3 regions of the Streptomyces sp. NPDC102258 genome follow, and region 3 is predicted to be linked to each of the others. Evidence: riboswitches for the same ligand, from Rfam matches in the RefSeq annotation. Region 3 holds a riboswitch; each other region holds the start of a gene.
The links. A riboswitch is a leader RNA that binds a small molecule or an ion and turns the genes downstream of it on or off. The one in region 3 is predicted to bind cyclic di-AMP.
Positions count from the first base shown of each region.

Region 1: another riboswitch for cyclic di-AMP. It lies ahead of ACZ6ZT_RS13195 (M23 family metallopeptidase); the one in region 3 lies ahead of ACZ6ZT_RS17800 (transglycosylase family protein).
Region 2: another riboswitch for cyclic di-AMP. It lies ahead of ACZ6ZT_RS23765 (peptidoglycan DD-metalloendopeptidase family protein); the one in region 3 lies ahead of ACZ6ZT_RS17800 (transglycosylase family protein).

Region 1 is NZ_JBVJLO010000006.1:273,041-280,443, forward strand. Features, by position in the region: gene ACZ6ZT_RS13180 (bifunctional acetate--CoA ligase family protein/GNAT family N-acetyltransferase) at 1-2,174, opposite strand, end outside; gene ACZ6ZT_RS13185 (HPr family phosphocarrier protein) at 2,384-2,665, shown strand; gene ACZ6ZT_RS13190 (GntR family transcriptional regulator) at 2,864-3,529, opposite strand; gene ACZ6ZT_RS13195 (M23 family metallopeptidase) at 3,725-4,519, opposite strand; cyclic di-AMP (ydaO/yuaA leader) riboswitch at 4,532-4,691, opposite strand; gene ACZ6ZT_RS13200 (M16 family metallopeptidase) at 4,882-6,249, opposite strand; gene ACZ6ZT_RS13205 (M16 family metallopeptidase) at 6,270-7,403, opposite strand, start outside.
Region 2 is NZ_JBVJLO010000015.1:35,114-42,516, reverse strand. Features, by position in the region: gene shc (squalene--hopene cyclase) at 1-376, shown strand, start outside; gene ACZ6ZT_RS23785 (phosphorylase family protein) at 373-1,008, shown strand; gene hpnH (adenosyl-hopene transferase HpnH) at 1,014-2,045, shown strand; gene ACZ6ZT_RS23775 (aspartate aminotransferase family protein) at 2,042-3,445, shown strand; gene ACZ6ZT_RS23770 (tyrosine-protein phosphatase) at 3,508-4,326, opposite strand; cyclic di-AMP (ydaO/yuaA leader) riboswitch at 4,644-4,815, shown strand; gene ACZ6ZT_RS23765 (peptidoglycan DD-metalloendopeptidase family protein) at 4,820-5,866, shown strand; gene ACZ6ZT_RS23760 (SGNH/GDSL hydrolase family protein) at 6,029-6,814, shown strand; gene ACZ6ZT_RS23755 (MBL fold metallo-hydrolase) at 6,987-7,403, shown strand, end outside.
Region 3 is NZ_JBVJLO010000009.1:216,463-223,865, forward strand. Features, by position in the region: gene ACZ6ZT_RS17785 (globin domain-containing protein) at 1-1,056, opposite strand, end outside; gene ACZ6ZT_RS17790 (cytochrome P450 family protein) at 1,178-2,470, shown strand; gene ACZ6ZT_RS17795 (transglycosylase family protein) at 2,632-3,678, shown strand; cyclic di-AMP (ydaO/yuaA leader) riboswitch at 3,954-4,121, shown strand; gene ACZ6ZT_RS17800 (transglycosylase family protein) at 4,124-4,867, shown strand; gene eno (phosphopyruvate hydratase) at 5,174-6,460, shown strand; gene ACZ6ZT_RS17810 (FtsB family cell division protein) at 6,551-7,039, shown strand; gene ACZ6ZT_RS17815 (DUF501 domain-containing protein) at 7,107-7,403, shown strand, end outside.

The DNA.
Region 1 (7,403 bases), on a different contig from region 3:
GCGGGCATGACGGGCCGCACCCGGATCCCGTAGCGGGCGAGCAGCGCGCGGGCCCCGGCTTCGTCCAGGGTCACGGCGGCGCCCTCGGGGACGCCGGTCAGCAGGGCGGAGAGCTGGGCGGCGGCGCCGGCCTCGTCGATGTCCTCGTACTCGGGGACGTGGCCGGCCTCGGTGTGGGCGCGGCGCCACTGGCCGTAGCGGACGGCTTCGGCGAGGGCCTTCACGGCCCGCTCGGCGGCGGGGTAGGCGGGGATCCCGCGCGCGGGGCCGGGGGTGGCGGGGGGCTCGGCCGGGGGTGCGGCCGGAGCGGGGGCGGGCGGCGCGGGCGGGGCGGCGCGTACGGCGGACAGCGCCTCGACCAGGGCGCCGAGCTCCACGTGCACCACCGCCACGGGCTTCCCGGGAACCTCGGCGGCCGCCTCCCGCAGCGCCTCGGCGAGGTCGTCGGCCGCCGCCTGCTCGTTCACCCAGGGGATGGCGGTGACGACGACGGCGTCGCAGTCGTCGGAGGCGAGGGCCGCGGACAGGGCGCCGCGGAAGTCCGCCGGGGTGGCGGCGGTGGTCAGGTCCAGCGGGGGCAGCGGGCGCAGGCCCTCGGTCAGGCAGGCGTCGTACGTGAGGACGCCGAGGGATTCGGAGTTGCCGAGGATGGCCACCCGCGGTCCGGCCGGGACCGGCTGTCCGGCCAGCAGCAGGCCGACGTCGACCAGCTCGGTGACGGTGGCGACGCGGATGACGCCCGCCTGCCGAAGCAGGTCGGAGACGGTGGCGTCGGGCAGCCGGGTGCCGGGGACCACGTGCCCGGCGGGGGTGTGGCGGCCGCCGCGCGCGACGACGACCGGCTTGACGGCGGCGGTGCGGCGGGCGAGCCGGGTGAACTTGCGCGGGTTGCCGAGGGTCTCCAGGTAGAGCAGGGCCACGTCGGTGGCTTCGTCGTCGTACCAGTACTGGAGGATGTCGTTGCCGGAGACGTCCGCCCGGTTCCCGGCGGAGACGAAGGACGAGAGGCCCTCGCCGCGCCGCAGTAGCCCGGACAGCAGGGCGATCCCGATCGCGCCGGACTGGGTGAACAGCCCGATCCGGCCGCGGGCGGTGGCGGGGGCGGGGGCCAGCGAGGCGTTGAGCCGCACGTCCGGGGCGGTGTTGATCACCCCGAAGGCGTTCGGGCCGATGAGCCGCATCCCGTACGAGCGGACCTGCCGGACCAGTTCGCGCTGGCGGGCGAGGCCCACCGGGCCGCTCTCGCCGTATCCGGCCGACAGCACCACCAGCCCCTGGACGCCGTGCTCCCCGCAGGCGGCGACGGCCTCGGGGACCCGGTCGGCGGGGACGGCGAGGACGGCGAGATCGACGGGGGCACCGATGTCCGCGAGGGTGCGGTAGGCCCGTACGCCGTCCAGCAGGTCGCCCTCCATACCGGGGGCGCGGGCCGCGTTGACGGCGTAGAGGTGTCCGTGGAAGCCGCCGTCGCGCAGGTTGCGCAGCGCGGCGGCGCCGACGCCGGAGCCGGAGCGGCTGACGCCGATCACCGCGACGGAGCCGGGGGCCAGCAGCCGCTGGACGGAGCGGGCCTCGGCGCGCTGTTCGCGGGCGCGCTGGACGGCGAGGGACTCGGCGGTGGGTTCGAGGTCGAGGGTGAGGTGGACGGAGCCGTCCTCGAAGCTGCGCTTCTGCTGGTAGCCGACGTCCGTGAACACCTTGATCATCTTGGTGTTGGCGGGCAGCACCTCGGCGGCGAACCGGCGGATGCCGCGCTCCCGGGCGACCGCGCCGATGTGTTCGAGGAGGGCCGAGGCGACTCCGCGCCCCTGGTGGGCGTCCTGGACGAGGAAGGCCACCTCGGCCTCGTCGGCGGGCACCGGGGCGGGTCTGCCGTCGGGGCCGATGCGGTCGAAGCGGACGGTTCCGATGAACTCGCCGCCGATGGTGGCGGCGAGGCCGACCCGGTCCACGTAGTCGTGGTGCGTGAAGCGGCGCACGTCGCGGTCGGAGAGCCGGGGGTAGGGGGCGAAGAAGCGGTAGTACTTCGACTCGTCCGAGACCTGCTCGTAGAAGCTGACCAGGCGGCCCGCGTCCTCGGTCGTGATGGGGCGGATCCGGGCCGTGCCGCCGTCGCGCAGCACGACGTCCGCTTCCCAGTGGGCCGGGTACGAGGGGTCCGACGCGGTGGTCATGGGGCCACCTTAAGGGGCGCTGGCCCGGTGGCGGAGCGGGCCGGCCGGGGCCCGGCGGCCCGCGCGCGGCGGATCCGGCGGCCCGGGGCAAACCAGTGCAAGCTGGGGAGGGTCCAACGGCGGCGGATCCGGGCCGAAGGTCGGTCCGGGCAGTCCGGGGGTCGTGAGAGACTGGTCTAGACAACCGTAAGAACCTGAAGGGCATCACCATGGCAGAGCGCCGCGTCAACGTCGGCTGGGCCGAGGGCCTGCACGCTCGTCCCGCCTCGATCTTCGTCCGTGCGACGACCGCTTCCGGCGTCCCGGTGACCATCGCGAAGGCGGGCGGCGACCCCGTCAACGCCGCTTCCATGCTGGCGGTCCTCGGCCTGGGCGCCCAGGGCGGCGAGGAGATCGTGCTCGCTTCCGAGGCCGAGGGCGCCGACGCCGCCCTGGACCGCCTCGCGAAGCTGGTCGCCGAGGGCCTTGACGAGCTCCCGGAGACCGTCTGACCCTTCGGGTCCGGTAACGCCGAAGCCGCGGTCCCCGCTCCGGGGGCCGCGGCTTTCGCGTTTCCCGCCTTCGCCCCGGCGCGGGGATTCCCGGGAATACCGTGCCGCGGACGGCAGGAATTCCGCGCATGGAAATACACAACCGCCACGCTATTCCTGTGGGCGCGGCCGTCCGCCCTTTTGTATACGGGATCCCTGTTAATACCGGCCGCCCGCCGTGTTTACGGCAGGTTGCGAAGTCCTCACCCGCGGCCGGTGCGCCCCGGCCGCCCGCTGCGCGTGCAGCGTCGTGAGCCCGGCGGCCCGCTCCGCGTCCCCGCGCGCCACCGCGTCCACGATCGCCCCGTGCTCAGCCCAGGAGTCCGCCGGCCGCGCCGGGGCCTCCACCACGTACATCCAGGCGATCTTGCGCCGGGTCTGGGTCAGCAGCGCGATCAGCCCGGGACTCGCCGAGGCCTGGACGAGCGTCTCGTGGAACCAGCCGCCCAGTGCCCGCAGATCCTGCCCCTGGCCCTGACGGGCCCGCTCCTGGCCCAGCCTGACCAGTCCGCGCAGCACCTTGAGGTGCGCCTCGGTGCGCCGCCGGGCGGCCCGGGAGGCGGCCAGCGGTTCGAGCAGCGTCCGCAGCTCCAGGAGGTCGGCCGCCTCCTGCGCGGTCGGCTCGGCCACACAGGCGCCGGCGTGCCGCCGCGTGGTGACGAAGCCCTCGGACTCCAGGGTGCGCAGCGCCTCGCGGACGGGGACGCGCGAGACCCCGTAACGGCGGGCGAGCACCTCCTCGGTCAGCCGGCCGCCCGGACCGAAGAAACCGGAGACGATGTCGTCGCGGATCGCTGTGCACACCGCGTGCGCCGGAATACGCAAGGCCGGACCTCCGCTGGATTATCCGCCGGCACCTTCGCCGGATTCGTGACCGTGCCGCGACTCTATTGCAGCACACGATAATTTCCGATGTCGGGCCGATATCCGGAACATTTCGCCATGGAAGGGGGGCGGACCGGGGAACACGAAGAAGGCCCCGGCTCGGAAGCCGGGGCCTTCTTTCGGGGCGCGTGCGCGTCAGACGCCGACGCCGTGGCTGCGCAGGTACGCCAGCGGGTTGATGTCCGAGCCGTACTGCGGGCCGGTACGGGCCTCGAAGTGCAGGTGCGGGCCGCTGGAGTTGCCCGTGGAGCCCGACAGGCCGATCTGCTGGCCGGCGGTGACGCTCTCGCCGACGGAGACGTTCAGCGAGTTCATGTGGCCGTACTGGGTGTAGGTGCCGTCGTTGTGCTTGATGACGACGTTGTTGCCGTACGCGCCGCCCCAGCCGGCCTCGACGACGGTGCCCGCGCCCACGGCGTGGACCGAGGTGCCCTCGTCGGCGTGGAAGTCGATGCCGGTGTGGCTGCCGGAGGACCACATGCCGCCGCCGGCGCCGTACTGGGTGCTGACGTAGGAGCCCTCGATGGGGGCGACGAAGGTGTTGAGGCGCTTGCGCTCCTCGTCGCGGGCGGCGCGCTCGGCGGCCTCGCGCTCGGTCTTCGCCTTGGCCTCGGCGGTCCGCTTGGCCTCCGCGGCGCGCTGCTTCGCGTCGGCCTCGGCCTGCGTCCGGGCGGCGACGGCCTCGGCGGCGGCCTGCTGGGTCTCGGCCTGGGCCTTGAGGTCGTCCTGGAGGCCGTCCGCGACGACGATCGCGTTCTGGCCGGTGTCCTCGACGGACGGAGCGCTGTGGTCCGCGGCGAACGCGGGAGCCGCCACGGCGGCGACCACGCCCGTGGTGGCGAGGGCGGCTATACCGGCGTAACCGGCGGTCTTGCGGCTCAGACGACTGGAACCACGGTGCTTACCGGCGACACGACTGCCATACGCCATGAAGGGGGTGATCCTTTCCTTCCCTCTCGCCTACCGGGTTAGCTGACGGGTTCGGAGCAGGAAGGTCTCCTACGGATCTCCTCTGGCGAGGCGGTCCGATTCACCCCAGGGACTGATGTGGGTCCCCGGCTCCCCAGGCTCGCGCCTGACGGGGACTCGGCGATCGCTGTCCGGTGCCGCGGGTGCGGCGGGCACAACTGACGGACAGCACGCCCGACGCTAGGCGGATCATCAGTCAATCGCCAAACACACGAGCCCTTTTGTTGCGTACGCCACACCCCATACCCGCAACCACACCGTGAAACAGACAAAAGGGGTTCTGGCGGACGATCCGCCGGAACCCCTTTTCCCGTGACGCTCCGTCAGTTCGTGACGACGGTGACCTCTCCGATGCCGAGGGCCCGCACGGGCTCCTCGATCTGGGCCGCGTCACCCACCAGGACGGTGACCAGCCGGTCCACCGGGAAGGCGCGCACGACCGCCGAAGTGGCCTCCGCCGTACCGGTTTCGGCCAGCCGTGCGTACAACCGCGCCTGGTAGTCGTCCGGGAGCTCCTGCTCCACCTGGTCCGCGAGGGTGCCCGCGACGGCCGCGGCCGTCTCGAACTTCAGCGGGGCGACGCCCACCAGGTTCTGCACGGCCACGTCGCGTTCGGCGTCGGTGAGGCCCTCCGCGGCGAGCGTGCGCAGCACCTTCCAGAGGTCCTCCAGCGCCGGGCCGGTGTTGGGGGTGTCCACCGAGCCGCTGATGGCGAGCATGGAGGCGCCCTTGCCGTCGGCGGTCGAGCGCAGCACCTGGCCGAACGCCCGCACCCCGTAGGTGTAGCCCTTCTCCTCGCGCAGCACCTTGTCCAGGCGGGAGGTGAGGGTGCCGCCGAGGCAGTACGTGCCGAGCACCTGCGGCGCCCAGACCAGGTCGTGCCGGTCGGGCCCGATCCGGCCGATCAGCAGCTGCGTCTGGACCGCTCCGGGCCGGTCCACGATGACGACCCGGCCGGTGTCGTCGGCCGTCACCGGCGGGACCGGGAGCGGCTCGGCGGTGTCGCCGGTCCAGGCGCCGAGGGTGTCGGCCAGGACGGCGTCCAGGTCGATGCCGGTCAGGTCGCCGACGACCACCGCGGTGGCGGTGGCGGGGCGCACGTGGGCCTCGTAGAAGGCGCGTACGGCCGTGGAGTCGATGCGGGCGACGGTCTCCTCGGTGCCCTGGCGCGGGCGGGACATGCGCAGGCCGGCCGGGAACAGCTCCTTGGAGAGCTGCTTGGCGGCGCGGCGCTGCGGGTTGGCCAGCTCGTGCGGGATCTCGTCGAGCCGGTTGCGCACCAGCCGGTCGACCTCGCCGTCGGCGAAGGCCGGCGCGCGCAGCGCGTCGGCGAGCAGGCCGAGGGCCTTGTGCAGGCGGGAGGCCGGGACCTCCAGGGAGACCCGCAGACCGGGGTGGTCGGCATGCGCGTCGAGGGTGGCGCCGCAGCGCTCCAGCTCTGCGGCGAACTCCTCGGCGGAGTGCTTGTCGGTGCCCTCCGACAGGGCGCGGGCCATGATGGTGGCCACCCCGTCGAGGCCCTCGGGCTCGGCGTCCAGCGGGGCCGCGAGGTTGACCTCGACCGCGACGACCTGCTGGCCGGGGCGGTGGCAGCGCAGCAGGGTCAGGCCGTTGGCGAGGGCGCCGCGCTCGGGGGCGGGGAACGCCCACGGCTTGGCCTCGCCGGCCTCGGGGCGCGGGTGGAAGGTCATCGTGACGGCTGCGGTGTCGCTCACTGCTCCGCCCCTTCGGTCTCGTTCTCGTCGGCGGCGGACGCGTCGGGCTCCTCGGAGCCGGGCAGCGGCTCGTACACGAGCACCGCGCGGTTGTCGGGGCGCAGCCGGGCCGCAGCGACGGCCTGCACCTCCTCGGCGGTGACGTCCAGTACGCGCTGGACGGCGGTCAGCGCCAGCTGGGGGTCGCCGAACAGCACGGCGAAGCGGCACAGTTCGTCGGCCCGGCCGGCGACCGTGCTCAGCCGGTCCAGCCACTCCCGCTCCAGCTGCGCCTGGGCGCGCTCCATCTCCTCGGCCGTGGGGCCCTCGGCGGCGAACCGCGCGAGCTCCTCGTCGACGGCCGCCTCGATGGCGGGCACCTCGACGCCGCTGGAGGTCTTGACGTCCAGCCAGCCCAGCGAGGGCGCCCCGGCCAGGCGCAGCAGGCCGAAACCGGCCGCCACGGCGCTCTGGTCGCGGCGTACCAGGCGGTTGTGCAGGCGGGAGGACTCGCCGCCGCCCAGCACGGTCAGCGCCACGTCGGCGGCGTCGCACTCACGGGTGCCGTCGTGCGGCAGCCGGTAGGCGGCCATCAGCGCGCGGGCCGGAACCTCTTCGACGATCTCCTCGCGCAGCTGCCCGCCCATGACCTCGGGGAGCGAGCCGTCGCGCGGGGCCTGCTTGCCGTCGTGCGCCGGGATGGTGCCGAAGTACTTCTCGACCCAGGCCAGCGTCTGCGCGGGGTCGATGTCGCCCACGACCGACAGGACGGCGTTGTTGGGCGCGTAGTACGTACGGAAGAAGGCGCGCGCGTCCTCCAGGGACGCGGCGTCCAGGTCGGCCATGGAGCCGATCGGGGTGTGGTGGTACGGGTGGCCCTCGGGGTAGGCGAGGGCGGTCAGCTTCTCGAACGCGGTGCCGTACGGCACGTTGTCGTAGCGCTGGCGGCGCTCGTTCTTCACGACGTCGCGCTGGTTCTCCATGGACTCCTCGTCCAGGGCGGCCAGCAGCGAGCCCATGCGGTCCGCCTCCAGCCACAGGGCGAGCTCCAGCTGGTGGGCGGGCATCGTCTCGAAGTAGTTGGTGCGCTCGAAGCTGGTGGTGCCGTTCAGGGAGCCGCCGGCGCCCTGGACCAGCTCGAAGTGCCCGTT
Region 2 (7,403 bases), on a different contig from region 3:
GCTGGAAACCGTACAGAACGAGGACGGGGGATGGGGCGAGGACCAGCGCTCGTACCGGGACCGCTCCTGGGCCGGCAAGGGCGCCTCGACCCCCTCGCAGACCGCGTGGGCGCTGATGGCCCTGCTGTCGGCGGGGGAGCGCGGGAGCACGGCGGTGGAGCGGGGACTGGCGTACCTGGTGGAGACCCAGCGCCCGGACGGGACCTGGGACGAGCCGTACTTCACCGGCACCGGCTTCCCCTGGGACTTCTCCATCAACTACCACCTCTACCGGCAGGTGTTCCCCCTCACGGCGCTGGGCCGCTACCTGTACGGGGAGCCCGTCGTCCCCGGCCGGGCCCGTACCACCGGGGCGCACGCCGCGGAGGTCCGGTGACCTCCCCGGCGCGGCCCCCGCTGCTGATCGCCTGCGCCCTGCGCATCGAGCAGGCGGCCCTGCGCGGCGCGGGCCGCGGCGGCGCGCCCGACGCGGCGCTGCTGCGTACCGGCATGGGCCCGCGCGCCGCCGAACGCGCCGTCGCGCGGGCGCTGGCCCGGCCCGGCATGGAGCGGGCCGCCGTGCTGGCGACCGGCTTCTGCGCGGGCCTGGTCCCCGGCATGAACCCCGGCGACCTGGTCGTCGCCGAGGAGACCCGGGACACCCGCGGGGCGGTCGCCTGCACCGGCACCGCCCTGCTCGCCGAAGCACTGGCCCGGGCCGTGCCCGGCCGGACCGTGCACACCGGCGCACTGACCGGATCCGACCACGTCGTCCGCGGCCAGGAGCGCGCGCGGCTGCGCGCCACCGGCGCCGTCGCGGTCGACATGGAGTCCGCGGCCACCCTGTGGACCGCACACCACGACGCGGGGCGCCCGGTTGCGGCCGTCCGGGTGATCGTGGACGCTCCGGAACACGAGCTCGTCCGTATCGGCACGGTCCGCGGTGGAATATCGGCCTTCCGTGTGCTGCGTGCCGTACGGCCCGCGTTCTATGACTGGCACCGTTCGTTGCTGCTCCCCAGGAGGTGAGCCAGATGGCCATGCCGTTGCGACAGTCCATCAGGGTCGGGACCTATCTTCTCGAACAGAAGCTCCGCAAGCGTGAGAAGTTCCCGCTGATCGTCGAGCTGGAGCCGCTCTACGCCTGCAACCTGGCGTGCGAGGGGTGCGGGAAGATCCAGCACCCGGCCGGGGTGCTCAAGCAGCGCATGCCGGTCGCCCAGGCGGTCGGCGCCGTGCTGGAGTCCGGCGCGCCGATGGTGTCCATCGCGGGCGGCGAGCCCCTGATGCATCCGCAGATCGACGAGATCGTGCGCCAACTGGTGGCGAAGCGGAAGTACGTCTTCCTGTGCACCAACGCCATGCTGCTCCGCAAGAAGATCGAGAAGTTCACCCCCTCCCCGTACTTCGCCTTCGCCGTCCACATCGACGGACTGCGCGAACGCCACGACGAATCGGTGGCCAAGGAAGGCGTGTTCGACGAGGCCGTGGCGGCCATCAAGGAGGCGAAGCGGCGGGGATTCCGGGTCACCACCAACTCCACCTTCTTCAACACCGACACCCCCCAGACCATCATCGAGGTGCTGAACTACCTCAATGACGACCTCCAGGTCGACGAGATGATGATCTCGCCCGCGTACGCCTACGAAAAGGCACCCGACCAGGAACACTTCCTGGGCGTCGAACAGACCAGGGAACTCTTCAAAAAGGCCTTCTCCGGCGGCAACCGGCGGCGCTGGCGCCTCAACCACTCCCCGCTCTTCCTCGACTTCCTGGAAGGAAAGGCGGATTTCCCCTGCACCGCCTGGGCCATTCCGAATTACTCCCTCTTCGGCTGGCAGCGCCCCTGCTACCTGATGAGCGACGGCTACGTGCCCACGTACCGCGAACTCATCGAGGAGACCGACTGGAGCAAGTACGGCCGCGGCAAGGACCCGCGCTGCGCGAACTGCATGGCGCACTGCGGCTACGAGCCCACCGCCGTCCTCGCCACCATGGGCTCCCTCAAGGAGTCCCTGCGCGCGGCCCGGGAGACGATCGGCGGCAACCGGGCCGGCTCGTCGTGACGTCCCGGCCGGAGGGGGGCGGGGGCTTCGACCTCGCCGCGCTGCTGGCCGAGCGCGGCGGGGAGCGGTACGAGCTGCACGCCCGCCACCTCAACCACCAGCTGCCCCGGATGCTGCACACCATCGGCTTCGACAAGGTGTACGTCCGGGCCCAGGGGGCGCACTTCTGGGACGAGGAGGGCAACGACTACCTCGACATGCTGGCCGGGTTCGGGGTGATGGGCCTGGGCCGGCACCACCCCGTGGTGCGCCGCGCCCTGCACGACGTGCTCGACGCCCAGCTCGCCGACCTGACCCGCTTCGACTGCCAGCCGCTGCCCGGGCTGCTGGCCGAGAAGCTGCTCTCGTACAGTCCGCACCTGGACCGGGTCTTCTTCGGGAACAGCGGCACCGAAGCGGTGGAGACCGCCCTGAAGTTCGCCCGGTACGCCACCGGGCGCCCACGGATCCTGTACTGCGACCACGCCTTCCACGGCCTCACCACGGGCTCGCTGTCGGTCAACGGCGAAGGCGGCTTCCGGGACGGCTTCGCTCCGCTGCTGCCCGACACCAAGATCGCGCTCGGGGACCTGGCCGGCCTGGAGCGCGAGCTGGCGCGGGGCGATGTCGCCGCGCTGATCGTCGAGCCGGTCCAGGGCAAGGGGGTGATCGCGGCCCCGCCCGGGTTCCTGCTCGCCGCGCAGGAACTGCTGCACCGCCACAAGGCGCTGCTGATCGCCGACGAGGTGCAGACGGGCCTCGGCCGGACCGGCGACTTCTACGCGTACCAGCACGAGCCGGGCGTGGAACCGGACCTGGTGTGCGTGGCCAAGGCCCTCTCCGGCGGCTACGTCCCGGTGGGCGCGACCCTGGGCAAGGACTGGATCTTCAAGAAGGTCTACTCCTCCATGGACCGGGTGCTGGTGCACTCGGCGAGCTTCGGCTCCAACGCGCAGGCGATGGCGGCCGGGCTGGCGGTGCTCTCGGTGATGGAGGACGAGGAGGTCGTCGCGCACGCCCGGGCCATGGGCGACCTGCTGCGCGGGCGGCTCGCCGCGATGGTGGACGAGTACGAGCTGCTGCACGAGGTGCGCGGGCGCGGGCTGATGATCGGCATCGAGTTCGGCCGGCCGTCCTCCCTGGGGCTGCGCAGCCGGTGGGCCGTGCTCCAGGCGGCCCGCAAGGGGCTGTTCGCGCAGCTGGTCGTGGCGCCGCTGCTGAGCCGGCACCGGATCCTGACCCAGGTCTCGGGCGACCACCTGGAGGTCATCAAGCTGATCCCGCCGCTGATCGTGGACGAGGCGGACGTGGACCGGTTCGTCGGCGCCTTCCGGGAGGTCATGGACGAGGCCCACGGCGGGGGCGGCCTGATGTGGGACTTCGGCCGGACCCTGATGAAGCAGGCCGTGGCCGGCCGCTGAGACCGTCTGGGGCGGGGGCCCGGTGCGATACCGGGCCCCCGCCGGGCCGCCCGGCCCCGCGCTCAGTCCAGCAGTCGCTCGCGCAGCCGCTCCAGCGTGGCGGGGTCCAGGCCGAGGCCCACGGCGAGGTAGCGCTCCGCCCCGCCCCACCGCTCGTCGATCGTCTCGAACGCCGCGAGCAGGTACGCGGGGCGCGCGTCGAACAGCGGCGCCAGCAGTTCCATCGCCTCCGGGGAGCGGGCCTCGGCCGTATCGTTGCCGCGCCGCACCCGGTAGCGGTTGTGCGGGGCGTTCGATTCCAGGTAGTCCGCCACGATCGCCTCGCGCTCGACGCCGAGCGCGAGCAGGGTGACGGCGATCGACACGCCCGCCCGGTCCTTGCCCGCGGCGCAGTGCATCAGCGCCGGGACGCTCTCCTCGGCGAGCGCGCGCAGCACCCGGCCGTGCTCGGCGGTGCGGGAGAGGACCATGGTCCGGTACGACAGGGCCATCCGGTCCGCCGCCTTGCCCTCGCCGAGTGCGGCGCGCAGTTGGTCCAGGCCCCCGTCGCGGACCATCTTCCAGAACTCGCGGCCGTCGGCCGGGTCGGTCAGCGGGACGTTCACGTTGCGCACGCCCGGCAGCTCGACGTCCGGGCCCTCCAGGGCCAGGTCCGCGTCGTTGCGGAAGTCGAAGACGGTGTGCAGGCCGAGCGAGCGGAGGAACTCCGCGTCGGTTTCGGTGGCATGGGCGAGATGTCCGCTTCGGAACAGTCGTCCCGGCCGGACCCGCCGTCCGTCGGCGGCGGGCAGACCGCCAAGGTCGCGGAAGTTGCGGACGCCGGTCAACGCCGGTGCGGGCTCGGGGCCGCCGGGCAGGGGCTGGGGTATCTGCTGGGTCACGTGTGCTCCTCCATAGGGTCCCGAGTGTCCGAATTGATCGGTTTGCAGCCAACTTGCCGTGTCCGGAAGCGAGATCGCGCCAGCCCCCGTGAGCCAGATCATACGGTGACCGTCCGTGCCTGATCGCGGAATGTGAATTCCCTTGCCAGGGCCGGTGTTGCGGGCCGCGAATGGACACAGGGTGACGGGAATTCCGTTGATCCCTCATACCTGTGAATGCGTCAGGGAATTCATGGCTTGTTGTGCACGGCTCCGCTGGATTACCTTCGCGATCGATCCGGGTGGACCGCCTCATCCTGCCGCCGCCCGGCAATCGCATCCGACCATCGACGCGCGCGGCAGGAGCGGGGGAACCAGGTAAGCCGCCGTCCCGGATCCAGATCCTTTCCGGGACGGCTAGGGGTGAATTCGTACGCGCCTCGCGCGGGTACGGCCGGACATCTCCAGTCCGAACCCGACAGCTCACCTCGCAGGCGACGGAGAGGAATTCCCCATGCCCGCACAGGGTAAGCACCGCCGCCCGAAGTCCCGCTCCCGCTCCCTTTCCCGCGGCCTCGCCGTGGCCGGCACCGGCGGCGCCGCCCTCGCGCTGCCGCTGATGGGCGCCGCCGGCGCCCACGCCGCCACCCCGGCCGCGGCGCCGGTACGGGGCGCGCTGCCCGAGACCCTGCGCGCCGCCGTGCCCGCCGCCGCTCCGACGACGGCGGACGCCGCCGCTCCGACGACGGCGGACGCCGCCGCTCCGGCCGTCTACACCGTCGTGCCGGGCGACTACCTCTCGAAGATCGCCGCCGAGCGCCACCTCTCCGGGGGCTGGGAGAAGCTCTACGCGGACAACCGCGCGGCCGTCGGGGAGAACCCCTCCCTCATCCACCCCGGCCTCAGGCTGACCCTCGGCGGCCACGCCCAGGCCCCGGCCCCCGCCCCGAAGGCCCCTGAGACCCCGGTCGAGGAATCCTCCGCCCCGGCTCCGGCGGGCGGCGAGAGCGCCTCCGGCGCGGGCGCCACCGCCGCCGACGAGACCCCGGCTCCCGAGTCCGCCGCCCCGCAGCGTCAGCGCACCCGCGTCCCCGCCCAGCGCCCGGCTCCGGCCGCGCCCACGGCTCCGGCCGCGCCCGCCGCGCCCGCGAACGGCTCCGGCTTCGTCGCCCCGGTCAGCGGCGGCACCTCCACCCCGTACCACCAGAGCGGCAGCATGTGGTCCTCCGGCTACCACACCGGCGTCGACTTCATCGCGAGCACCGGCACCACCGTCAAGGCGGTCGGCGCGGGCACCGTCGTCTCCGCGGGCTGGGGCGGCGCGTACGGCAACGAGGTGGTCATCCGGCACGCCGACGGCAAGTACTCCCAGTACGGCCACCTCTCCCAGCTCTCCGTCTCGGCCGGCCAGAGCGTCACCGCCGGACAGCGCATCGGCCTCTCCGGCGCCACCGGCAACGTGACCGGTCCGCACCTCCACTTCGAGATCCGCACCGGTCCCTCGTACGGCTCGGACATCGACCCGCTGGCCTACCTCCGCTCCAAGGGCGTGAGCGTCTGACGGCAGCCGCCGAGGCGGCTGGGACGCGTGTGAGGCCGGGGCCGAGGGGGGTCCCGGCCCCACGTGTACTTATTCCTTATCCCCCGGGTGGTATAGATCACGGTCCGTCAACCCCGTATTACGTTGGCGTAGGTTGCTTGCGGGGGTGAAGGATGGTCCTTCGTGGCAGCGACGACGACGAAACTCAAGACCATCGGCTCGTACGCGGCGATCGGGGACAGCTTCACCGAGGGCGTGGGGGACCCGGGACCCGGGGATTCACATCTCGGCTGGGCGGACCGGCTCGCCGTGCTCCTGGCCGACCAACGCGACGAACACGACTTCCGGTACGCGAACCTCGCGGTCCGCGGCCGGCTCCTGGACCAGATCGTGGCCGAACAGGTCCCCCGGGCCAAGGAGCTCGCCCCCGACCTGGTCAGCTTCTGTGCGGGCGGGAACGACATCATCCGGCCCGGCAGCGACCCCGACGACGCGGCGGAGCGGTTCGAGGCGGCCGTGGCCGACCTCAGCGGCGCCGTGGGCCTCGTCATGATCACCACGGGCTTCGACACCCGGGGGGTGCCGGTCCTCAAGCACCTCCGGGGCAAGATCGCCACGTACAACGCCCACGTGCGCGCCATCGCCGACCGCTACGACTGCCCGGTCCTCGACCTCTGGTCGCTGAAGTCCGTCCAGGACCGCCGGGCCTGGGACACCGACCGGCTGCACCTCTCGCCCGAGGGACACACCCGGGTCGCGCTGCGCGCCGCCCAGGTCCTCGGTTACGAGGTCCCCACCGATCCGGACCAGCCGTGGCCGCCGACCCCGCCGCGCGGATCGGTGGACGTCACCCGGGACAACATCCAGTGGGCGCGCGAGCACCTCGTGCCCTGGATCGGGCGCCGGCTGCGCGGGGAGTCCTCCGGCGACCACGTCGAGGCCAAGCGCCCCGACCTGCTGCCGCTCTAGCGTTCCGGGCGCGGCGGGGGCGCGTCCGGACCGCACGACACGCCGTACGACACACGGGCCCCGGGGCGGAATCCTCGGGGCCGGCCGTGCGTTGGGATGTGCGTGGACGTACGGCCGCACGGTCGTACGGCCGCATGCCCGTGCCCCCGCCCGCACCTTCCCAGGAGGCGCCTTGACCGGCTCCCAACCCCTGCGTCCCCGGCTGCGCGCCCTGCGCCCCGAAGCCTTCGGGGCCGATCCCACCGGCGCGCGGCTGGAGCGGATCCTGCGCTCGCCGAACTTCGCCGACGGCGTGTTCCAGAACCCGGTGGGGGCCCGGACCAGGCCGTCCGGGTCGATGGTCGAGTTCGCCAAGGTCTACTTCCACAAGGAACAGCGCGTCCGGCGCAACCCCGGCGCGCCCGTCCCGGTGTACCCGACGACGCTGGCCGAGCTGGCGAAGCCGCCGGTCAGCGGGCTGCGCCTGACGTGGATGGGGCACTCCAGCGTGCTCGCCGAGATCGACGGGCGCCGGGTGCTGTTCGACCCGGTGTGGGGCGAGCGGTGCTCCCCCTTCCCCTTCGCCGGACCCAGGCGGCTGCACCCCGTC
Region 3 (7,403 bases):
GAGTTCCTCCAGGAGGTGGGCGGTCTCCTCCACGAACCGCGGGGGCCCGCTGAGATAGACGTCCTGCTCCCGCCACAGGCCCCGGTGGCCGAGGGCGGTGGCGAGGCGGTCGGTGGCCTGGTTGCGGTGCCGCCCGGGGGCGGGGGTGATGTAGGTGACGGCGAGCCACCCGCAGGAGGCGGCGTACGCGTCGATGAGCGGGCGGTCGTAGAGGTGGGCGCCGTCCCGGGCCACCACGAAGAGGCGTACGTCCTGATCGGGAGGGCGCTCGGCCAGGTCCTCCAGCAGCGCCCGGACCGGCGCCCAGCCGGTGCCGGCGGCGATCAGGGTCAGGGGGCGGTCGGCCCGGCGCAGGACCAGGTCGCCGCCGGGGGCGCCGAGCCGCAGCGGCTCGCCCGGCCGGACCTCGCGGACCAGGGCGGTGCTGAGCCGGCCGCCCTCGATCCGGCTGACGTGCAGGTCGACGGTGGTGTCGGGGCGGGGCGCGTTGCCGAGGGAGTACGTGCGCCAGGTGGTCGGGACCCGCTCGCTGCTCACGCTGACGTACTGGCCCGGCCGGTAGGGGAGCGGGGCGTGCGGGCGCAGGGTCAGGACGCCTATGTCCTCCCCGTACCGCAGGTGGCGCACCACCTCGGCGTCCCACCAGGGAGGTTCGTCGCTCTCCCGGGCGCCGGCCGTCATGGTGTCGGCGATGAACTGGTAGGCCTCGCTCCACGCCTTCTCGACGTCGGGGGTCCAGGCCGCGCCGGAGGTCTCGGCGAGGGCGGCGAGCAGGGAGGCGCCGACGGCGGTGTAGTGCTCGGGGCCGACGAGGAACTTGCGGTGGTCGCGTCCGAGGTCGCGTAGATAGGGGACGGAGCTCCCGCTCTCCAGGCGGGTCAGGATCTGGGTGAGCGCGGCGAAGAGCCGGTCGCGCTGGCGTTCCATGTCCGCGGGGGAGGCGGGGAAGAGGGCCCGGAGTCCGGGGTTGTGCCAGAAGAGGTGGGAGTAGAAGTACTTGACCGCGTGCTCGGCCCGTCGCTCCACCACCGCGAAACTGCGTTTCAAGATCCTCACATCCACAAGTCCGAAAGTAGGAACGCCGGACCGAGCGAGGTCAAGCGTCGGCCGATCTACGGACAGCCGCGGCGAACCACCTATTTGGGGTGGCGGCTTCCGGCCGGGATAACGTCATCGGGTGCATGAGCAGACCTCCCCGCCCCCCGCCGATCCCGCCGCCCCCCAGGGCCCGACGCTCTTCGACTGGGAGTTCGCGACCGACCCCTACCCGGCCTACGCCTGGCTGCGCGAGCACTCCCCGGTGCACCGCACCAAGCTCCCCAGCGGGGTCGAGGCCTGGCTCGTGACCCGGTACGCAGACGCCCGCCAGGCCCTCGCCGACCAACGGCTGAGCAAGAATCCGGCCCACCACGCGGAACCCGCTCACGCCAAGGGCAAAACGGGGATCCCCGGGGAGCGCAAGGCGGAGCTGATGACGCACCTGCTGAACATCGACCCGCCGGACCACACCCGGCTGCGGCGGCTGGTGTCGAAGGCGTTCACCCCGCGCCGGGTCGCCGAGTTCACCCCGCGCGTGCAGGAGCTCACCGACCATCTGATCGACAAGATCGTGGAGAAGGCGGGGGACGCGGCCGTCGGCGAGGCCGATCTCATCCATGAGTTCGCCTTCCCGCTCCCCATCTACGCCATCTGCGAGATGCTCGGCGTCCCGCGCGAGGACCAGGACGACTTCCGCGACTGGGCCGGGATGATGATCCGGCACGGTGGCGGCCCGCGCGGCGGAGTGGCCCGCTCGGTGAAGCGGATGCGGACGTATCTCGGGGAACTCATCCACCGCAAGCGGGACGATCCGGGCGATGACCTCATCTCGGACCTGATCCGCGCGAGCGACCACGGGGACCACCTCACGGAGGCGGAGGCCACCGCGATGGCCTTCATCCTGCTCTTCGCCGGCTTCGAGACCACGGTGAACCTGATCGGCAACGGGCTGCACGCCCTCTTCATGAACCCGGAGCAGCGCACCCGCCTCCAGGACTCCCTCGCGGCGGGCGAGAGCGCCCTGCTGGAGACCGGCATCGAGGAACTCCTGCGCTACGACGGCCCGGTGGAGCTCGCCACCTGGCGGTTCGCCACCGAGCCGCTGGCCCTCGGCGGGCAGGACATCGCCGCCGGGGACCCCGTCCTGGTGGTCCTCGCGGCGGCCGACCGCGACCCCGACCGGTTCGCGGACCCGGACACCCTGGACCTCTCCCGGAGTGACAATCAGCACCTTGGCTACGGCCACGGGATCCACTACTGCCTCGGCGCGCCGCTGGCCCGTCTCGAAGGCCAGACGGCGCTCGCGACTTTGCTGACGCGTCTGCCGGATCTGGAACTTGCCGTTCCCCCTACGGACCTGCGCTGGCGCGGCGGACTCATCATGCGGGGCCTGCGCACGCTGCCGGTCCGCTTCACACCCCGAAACGGTTGAGCCGTCCCGGCGGTACCGGTCGGCGCCGCGGCCGCGCCGTGACGGGGCGCCACCGTACGGCCGGCTGACCGGAAGTCAGTCGGGGGCCCGAACTTGTGACATGCGTTCGAAGGGGGCTAGGTTCTGCCGTTACCCAGCCGTTATGCGAAAGGTGCAGCCTCATGCGTTCCGGGAACGGCCGCCACAGACGTCCCCGCCAGGTACCCGCCCTGGTCGTCACCGCCGGGGTCACCGGCTCCGCCCTGGCCCTGCCGCTGCTCGCGGCGGGCGGCGCGAGCGCCGCCGACACCGCCACCTGGGACAAGGTCGCCGACTGCGAGAGCGGCGGCACCTGGAGCGCCGACTTCGGCAGCGGGGCGTACGGCGGGCTCCAGTTCACCCTGGAGCAGTGGAAGAACGCGGGCGGCCTCGCCTACGCCGAGCGCCCGGACCTCGCGAGCCGCTCCCAGCAGATAGCCGTCGCCGAACGGGTGCTGGCCTCCCAGGGTCCCCAGGCGTGGCCGCTGTGCTCCGCCTCGGCCGGACTGACCCAGCAGGGCCCGGCCGCCCAGGTCGACCCGGGCAACACCCCGGGACCGGTGGCCCCCTCCCCGTCCCGGCCGGACAGCGCGGTGCCCCCCACCGGCTCCGGCGGGCGTCCGACCGACTTCGGCGCCCCCACCCCGCAGCCGGGCTCCTCGCCCTCCACCGGCCCGAGCGGCCTGCCGGACTACCCGCTGGGCCCCACCACCGGACTGCCCGTCATGCCCGACCCGGACTACTCGGTGCCCTCCACCGACCCGAGCGTGCCGCCGGCCACACCTCCGGCCTCCCCGGCCGCGCCCGCCACCCCGGCGACCCCCACCGCCCCGGCCACCCCGACGACTCCGGCCGGCCCCTCCGCCCCGGCGGACCCGACGGCCCCGGCCGTCCCGGGAGCCACGCCCGGAGCCACTCCCTCGGCCCCGGCCGGGGAGCAGGCCGACGGCGCGGGCAAGCACCGCGGCCCGGCGGCCGTCGAACTGCCGGCCGCGGCCCGGACGGCGTCGGGCACGGCCGCCGCGGAGCCCTCGTACACGGTGAAGCCGGGCGACAGCCTCACCGCCATCGCGGACGCCAACGGCCTCACGGGGGGCTGGAACGCTCTCTACCAGGCCAACGAGCAGGTCATCGGCGGGGACGCGGACCTCATCAAGCCGGGCCAGAACCTGGATCTAACCAAGGAATAGCGGCAGTTCGGACACCCTTAAAGAGCTGAATGTCCGTTATCGGCAAGTGAGACATGCGTCTCTTCCGGTCAACTGGCGTGTCTCGTTCCGGAACTTCCGCAAACCCCGTTCTCACCTGCGCAAACGTGCTCTTGAGGAACGCAAGTAGGCCGGTTTCTCCCTGATGTCGCGCGTTGAACATCGGGGAGAGACCTGTCTACCTTCTGAATCGCTCGCCACCGCGGGCTCCTTCGACCGCATCGCCGAATCCTGCCGGCGGACGGAGGGAACAGTCGTCGCGTCAAGCGCCGAAGGCAGGAGCGGGGGAACCAAGGTAGGCGCCGGGCAAGGCCGTTCAGACGGCCGCGACCGGCTAGGGGTTAAGCCACGTGCTCGACACGTGACCGGGCAACTCATCCGCCCGAACCCGACAGCTCACCTCGAAGGCGTCGGTGAGGAGAACTCCATGCTGCTTTCCGGCAAGGGCAAGCACCGCCGCGGCTCCAAGGCCGTCCGCATCGTCACGCTCGCCGGTGTCGCCGGTGTCGCCGTCGCGGCCCCTCTGATGGCCGCTGGCTCCGCCAGCGCCGCCACCGCGTCCGAGTGGGACAAGGTCGCCTCCTGCGAGTCCGGCGGCAACTGGTCGATCAACACGGGCAACGGCTTCTACGGCGGCCTGCAGTTCACGTCCTCCACGTGGGCCGCGTACGGCGGCAAGGCGTACGCCGCGCAGGCCAACCAGGCCTCCAAGTCGCAGCAGATAGCCATCGCCGAGAAGGTCCTCAAGGGCCAGGGCAAGGGCGCCTGGCCGTCCTGCGGCGTCGGCCTGTCCAACTCCTCGTACAGCGGCGGCGGCTCGACCACCACCCCGTCGAAGCCGAAGCCCGAGACGAAGCCCGAGGCCGCGAAGCCCGCGAAGCCCGCTCCCGTCAAGCCGGCCACCCCGAAGGCGGAGACCAAGCGCCCGTCCGAGGCCCCGGTCACCCGCTCCGAGCGCTCCGAGGCCCCGGCGCCGGTGAAGACCGCCCCGCAGTCCGGCACCGTGAAGACCGGCAACGGCTCGTACGAGGTCAAGGAGGGCGACACCCTCGGCACCATCGCCCAGGCCAACGGCGTCAAGGGCGGCTGGGAGAAGGTCTTCGAGCTCAACAAGGACATCGTCGACGACGCCGACCTGATCTTCCCGGGGCAGAAGCTGAAGCTCAGCTGAATTCCCGGGCAACACCCGCGGTACCCGTAACACCCGCAGCACCCTCCGCCGCCCGGCACGTGTCCCCCACGCGCCGGGCGGCGGCGTGCTGTCCGTGGCCGCGGGCCTTCCGGTGTCCTCCGGCGCCCTTCGGGCGGGCTCGACCGCGAGCCGTATGTCCGGGAAGGCGGGTATTCGGACCCTTTTTCGTCCCAGGACCCGGGCGGTCGGACGGTCGAGTGCCCGGAGCCGGTTAGGCTCTAGTCGGCAAGGCCGTCCGACGGCCAGACATGCCACCGCACACCCAGCGTCACATCCCAGAAGGAGATGCTCGTGCCGTCCATCGACGTCGTCGTAGCCCGGGAAATCCTGGACTCCCGAGGCAACCCCACGGTCGAGGTCGAGGTGGGCCTCGACGATGGCAGCACCGGCCGTGCTGCAGTCCCGTCCGGCGCCTCCACCGGAGCGTTCGAGGCCATCGAGCTCCGCGACGGTGACCCCAACCGTTACATGGGCAAGGGTGTCGAGAAGGCCGTCCTCGCCGTCATCGAGCAGATCGGCCCGGAGCTCGTCGGCTACGACGCCACCGAGCAGCGGCTGATCGACCAGGCCATGTTCGACCTGGACGCCACCGACAACAAGGCCTCGCTCGGCGCCAACGCCATCCTCGGCGTCTCCCTCGCCGTCGCGCACGCCGCGTCCGAGGCCTCGGACCTGCCGCTGTTCCGCTACCTGGGCGGCCCGAACGCGCACCTGCTGCCCGTTCCGATGATGAACATCCTGAACGGTGGGTCGCACGCCGACTCCAACGTCGACATCCAGGAGTTCATGATCGCCCCGATCGGCGCGGAGTCCTTCTCCGAGGCGCTGCGCTGGGGCGCCGAGGTCTACCACACCCTCAAGAAGGTCCTGCACACCAAGGGCCTGTCCACCGGCCTCGGCGACGAGGGCGGCTTCGCCCCGAACCTGGAGTCCAACCGCGCCGCGCTCGACCTCATCGTCGAGGCCATCAAGCAGGCCGGCTACGTCCCGGGCAAGGACATCGCGCTCGCGCTCGACGTCGCCGCGTCCGAGTTCTACAAGGACGGCAAGTACGAGTTCGAGGGCCAGTCCCGCTCGGCCGCCGAGATGACCGAGTACTACGAGGAGCTCGTCTCCGCGTACCCGATGGTCTCCATCGAGGACCCGCTGTACGAGGACGACTGGGCCGGCTGGAAGACCCTCACCGACAAGCTGGGCTCCAAGGTCCAGATCGTCGGCGACGACCTCTTCGTCACCAACCCGGAGCGTCTGGCCCGCGGCATCGAGGAGGGCTCCGCGAACGCCCTGCTCGTGAAGGTGAACCAGATCGGTTCGCTGACCGAGACCCTGGACGCCGTCGAGATGGCCCAGCGCAACGGCTTCAAGTGCATGATGTCGCACCGTTCCGGCGAGACCGAGGACGTCACCATCGCCGACCTCGCCGTCGCCGTGAACTGCGGCCAGATCAAGACCGGCGCCCCGGCCCGCTCGGACCGCGTCGCCAAGTACAACCAGCTGCTGCGCATCGAGGAGATCCTCGACGACGCCGCCGTGTACGCGGGCCGCTCCGCCTTCCCCCGCTTCAAGGGCTAATCCCGATCCAGCCTCCGTACGTCCCCGCACTCGGTCCCGTACCGTGTGCGGGGACGTATTGCGTAGGGCGCGCACAGGGGAGGCGGGATCATGGCCGGGAACCGGGACCGGTTCTCCACCTTCTCGACGGCGACCCGGCTGAGGCAGCTCGGCGAACGGACCGCCGCGCACGTCTACCGCTCGCAGTCGCGCCGGGTCGTCCGGCGCAGCCGCCTCACCGGCCGGGCGGCCCTGCTGGTGCTCGTCCTCTGTACCCTGGTCGTCGCCCTCGCGTATCCGATGCGCCAGTACGTCTCCCAGCGCTCGGAGATCGCGGACCAGCAGCGGGCCGCCGCCGACGCGCGCAGGCGCCTCGACCAGCTCCGCGACGAGAAGGCCCGCTGGCAGGACCCCGCCTACGCGGAGCAGCAGGCCCGCAGGCACCTGCACTTCCTGCGCCCGGGGGAGGTCGGCTACATCATGACCGACCCCGGATCGGGCGCTGCGGAACACCGCCGCGGCGGACAGAACGGGGCCGAGCGGCCCTGGTACTCCAACGTCTGGGACGGCGTCGACAAGGCCGACCGCCCCGGCGAGTGAGCCCCGCGCGCCCGCCCGTCCCGCCCGCACCCACCCATCCACGAGAACGAAGAGACTCCCTCCAGGCATGCAGACGCCCCCGCCCCAGACCGACCGGACCGAGCCGACCGACGCGGACATCGAGGCGTTCGAGCAGCAGCTCGGCCGCCCCCCGCGCGGGCTGCGCGCCATCGCGCACCGCTGCCCCTGCGGGCAGCCGGACGTCGTGGAGACCGCCCCGCGGCTGCCCGACGGCACCCCCTTCCCGACGCTGTACTACCTGACGTGCCCCCGGGCGGCCTCCGCCATCGGCACGCTGGAGGCCAACGGCGTCATGAAGGAGATGCAGGCCCGCCTCGCGGAGGACCCCGAGCTGGCCGCCGCG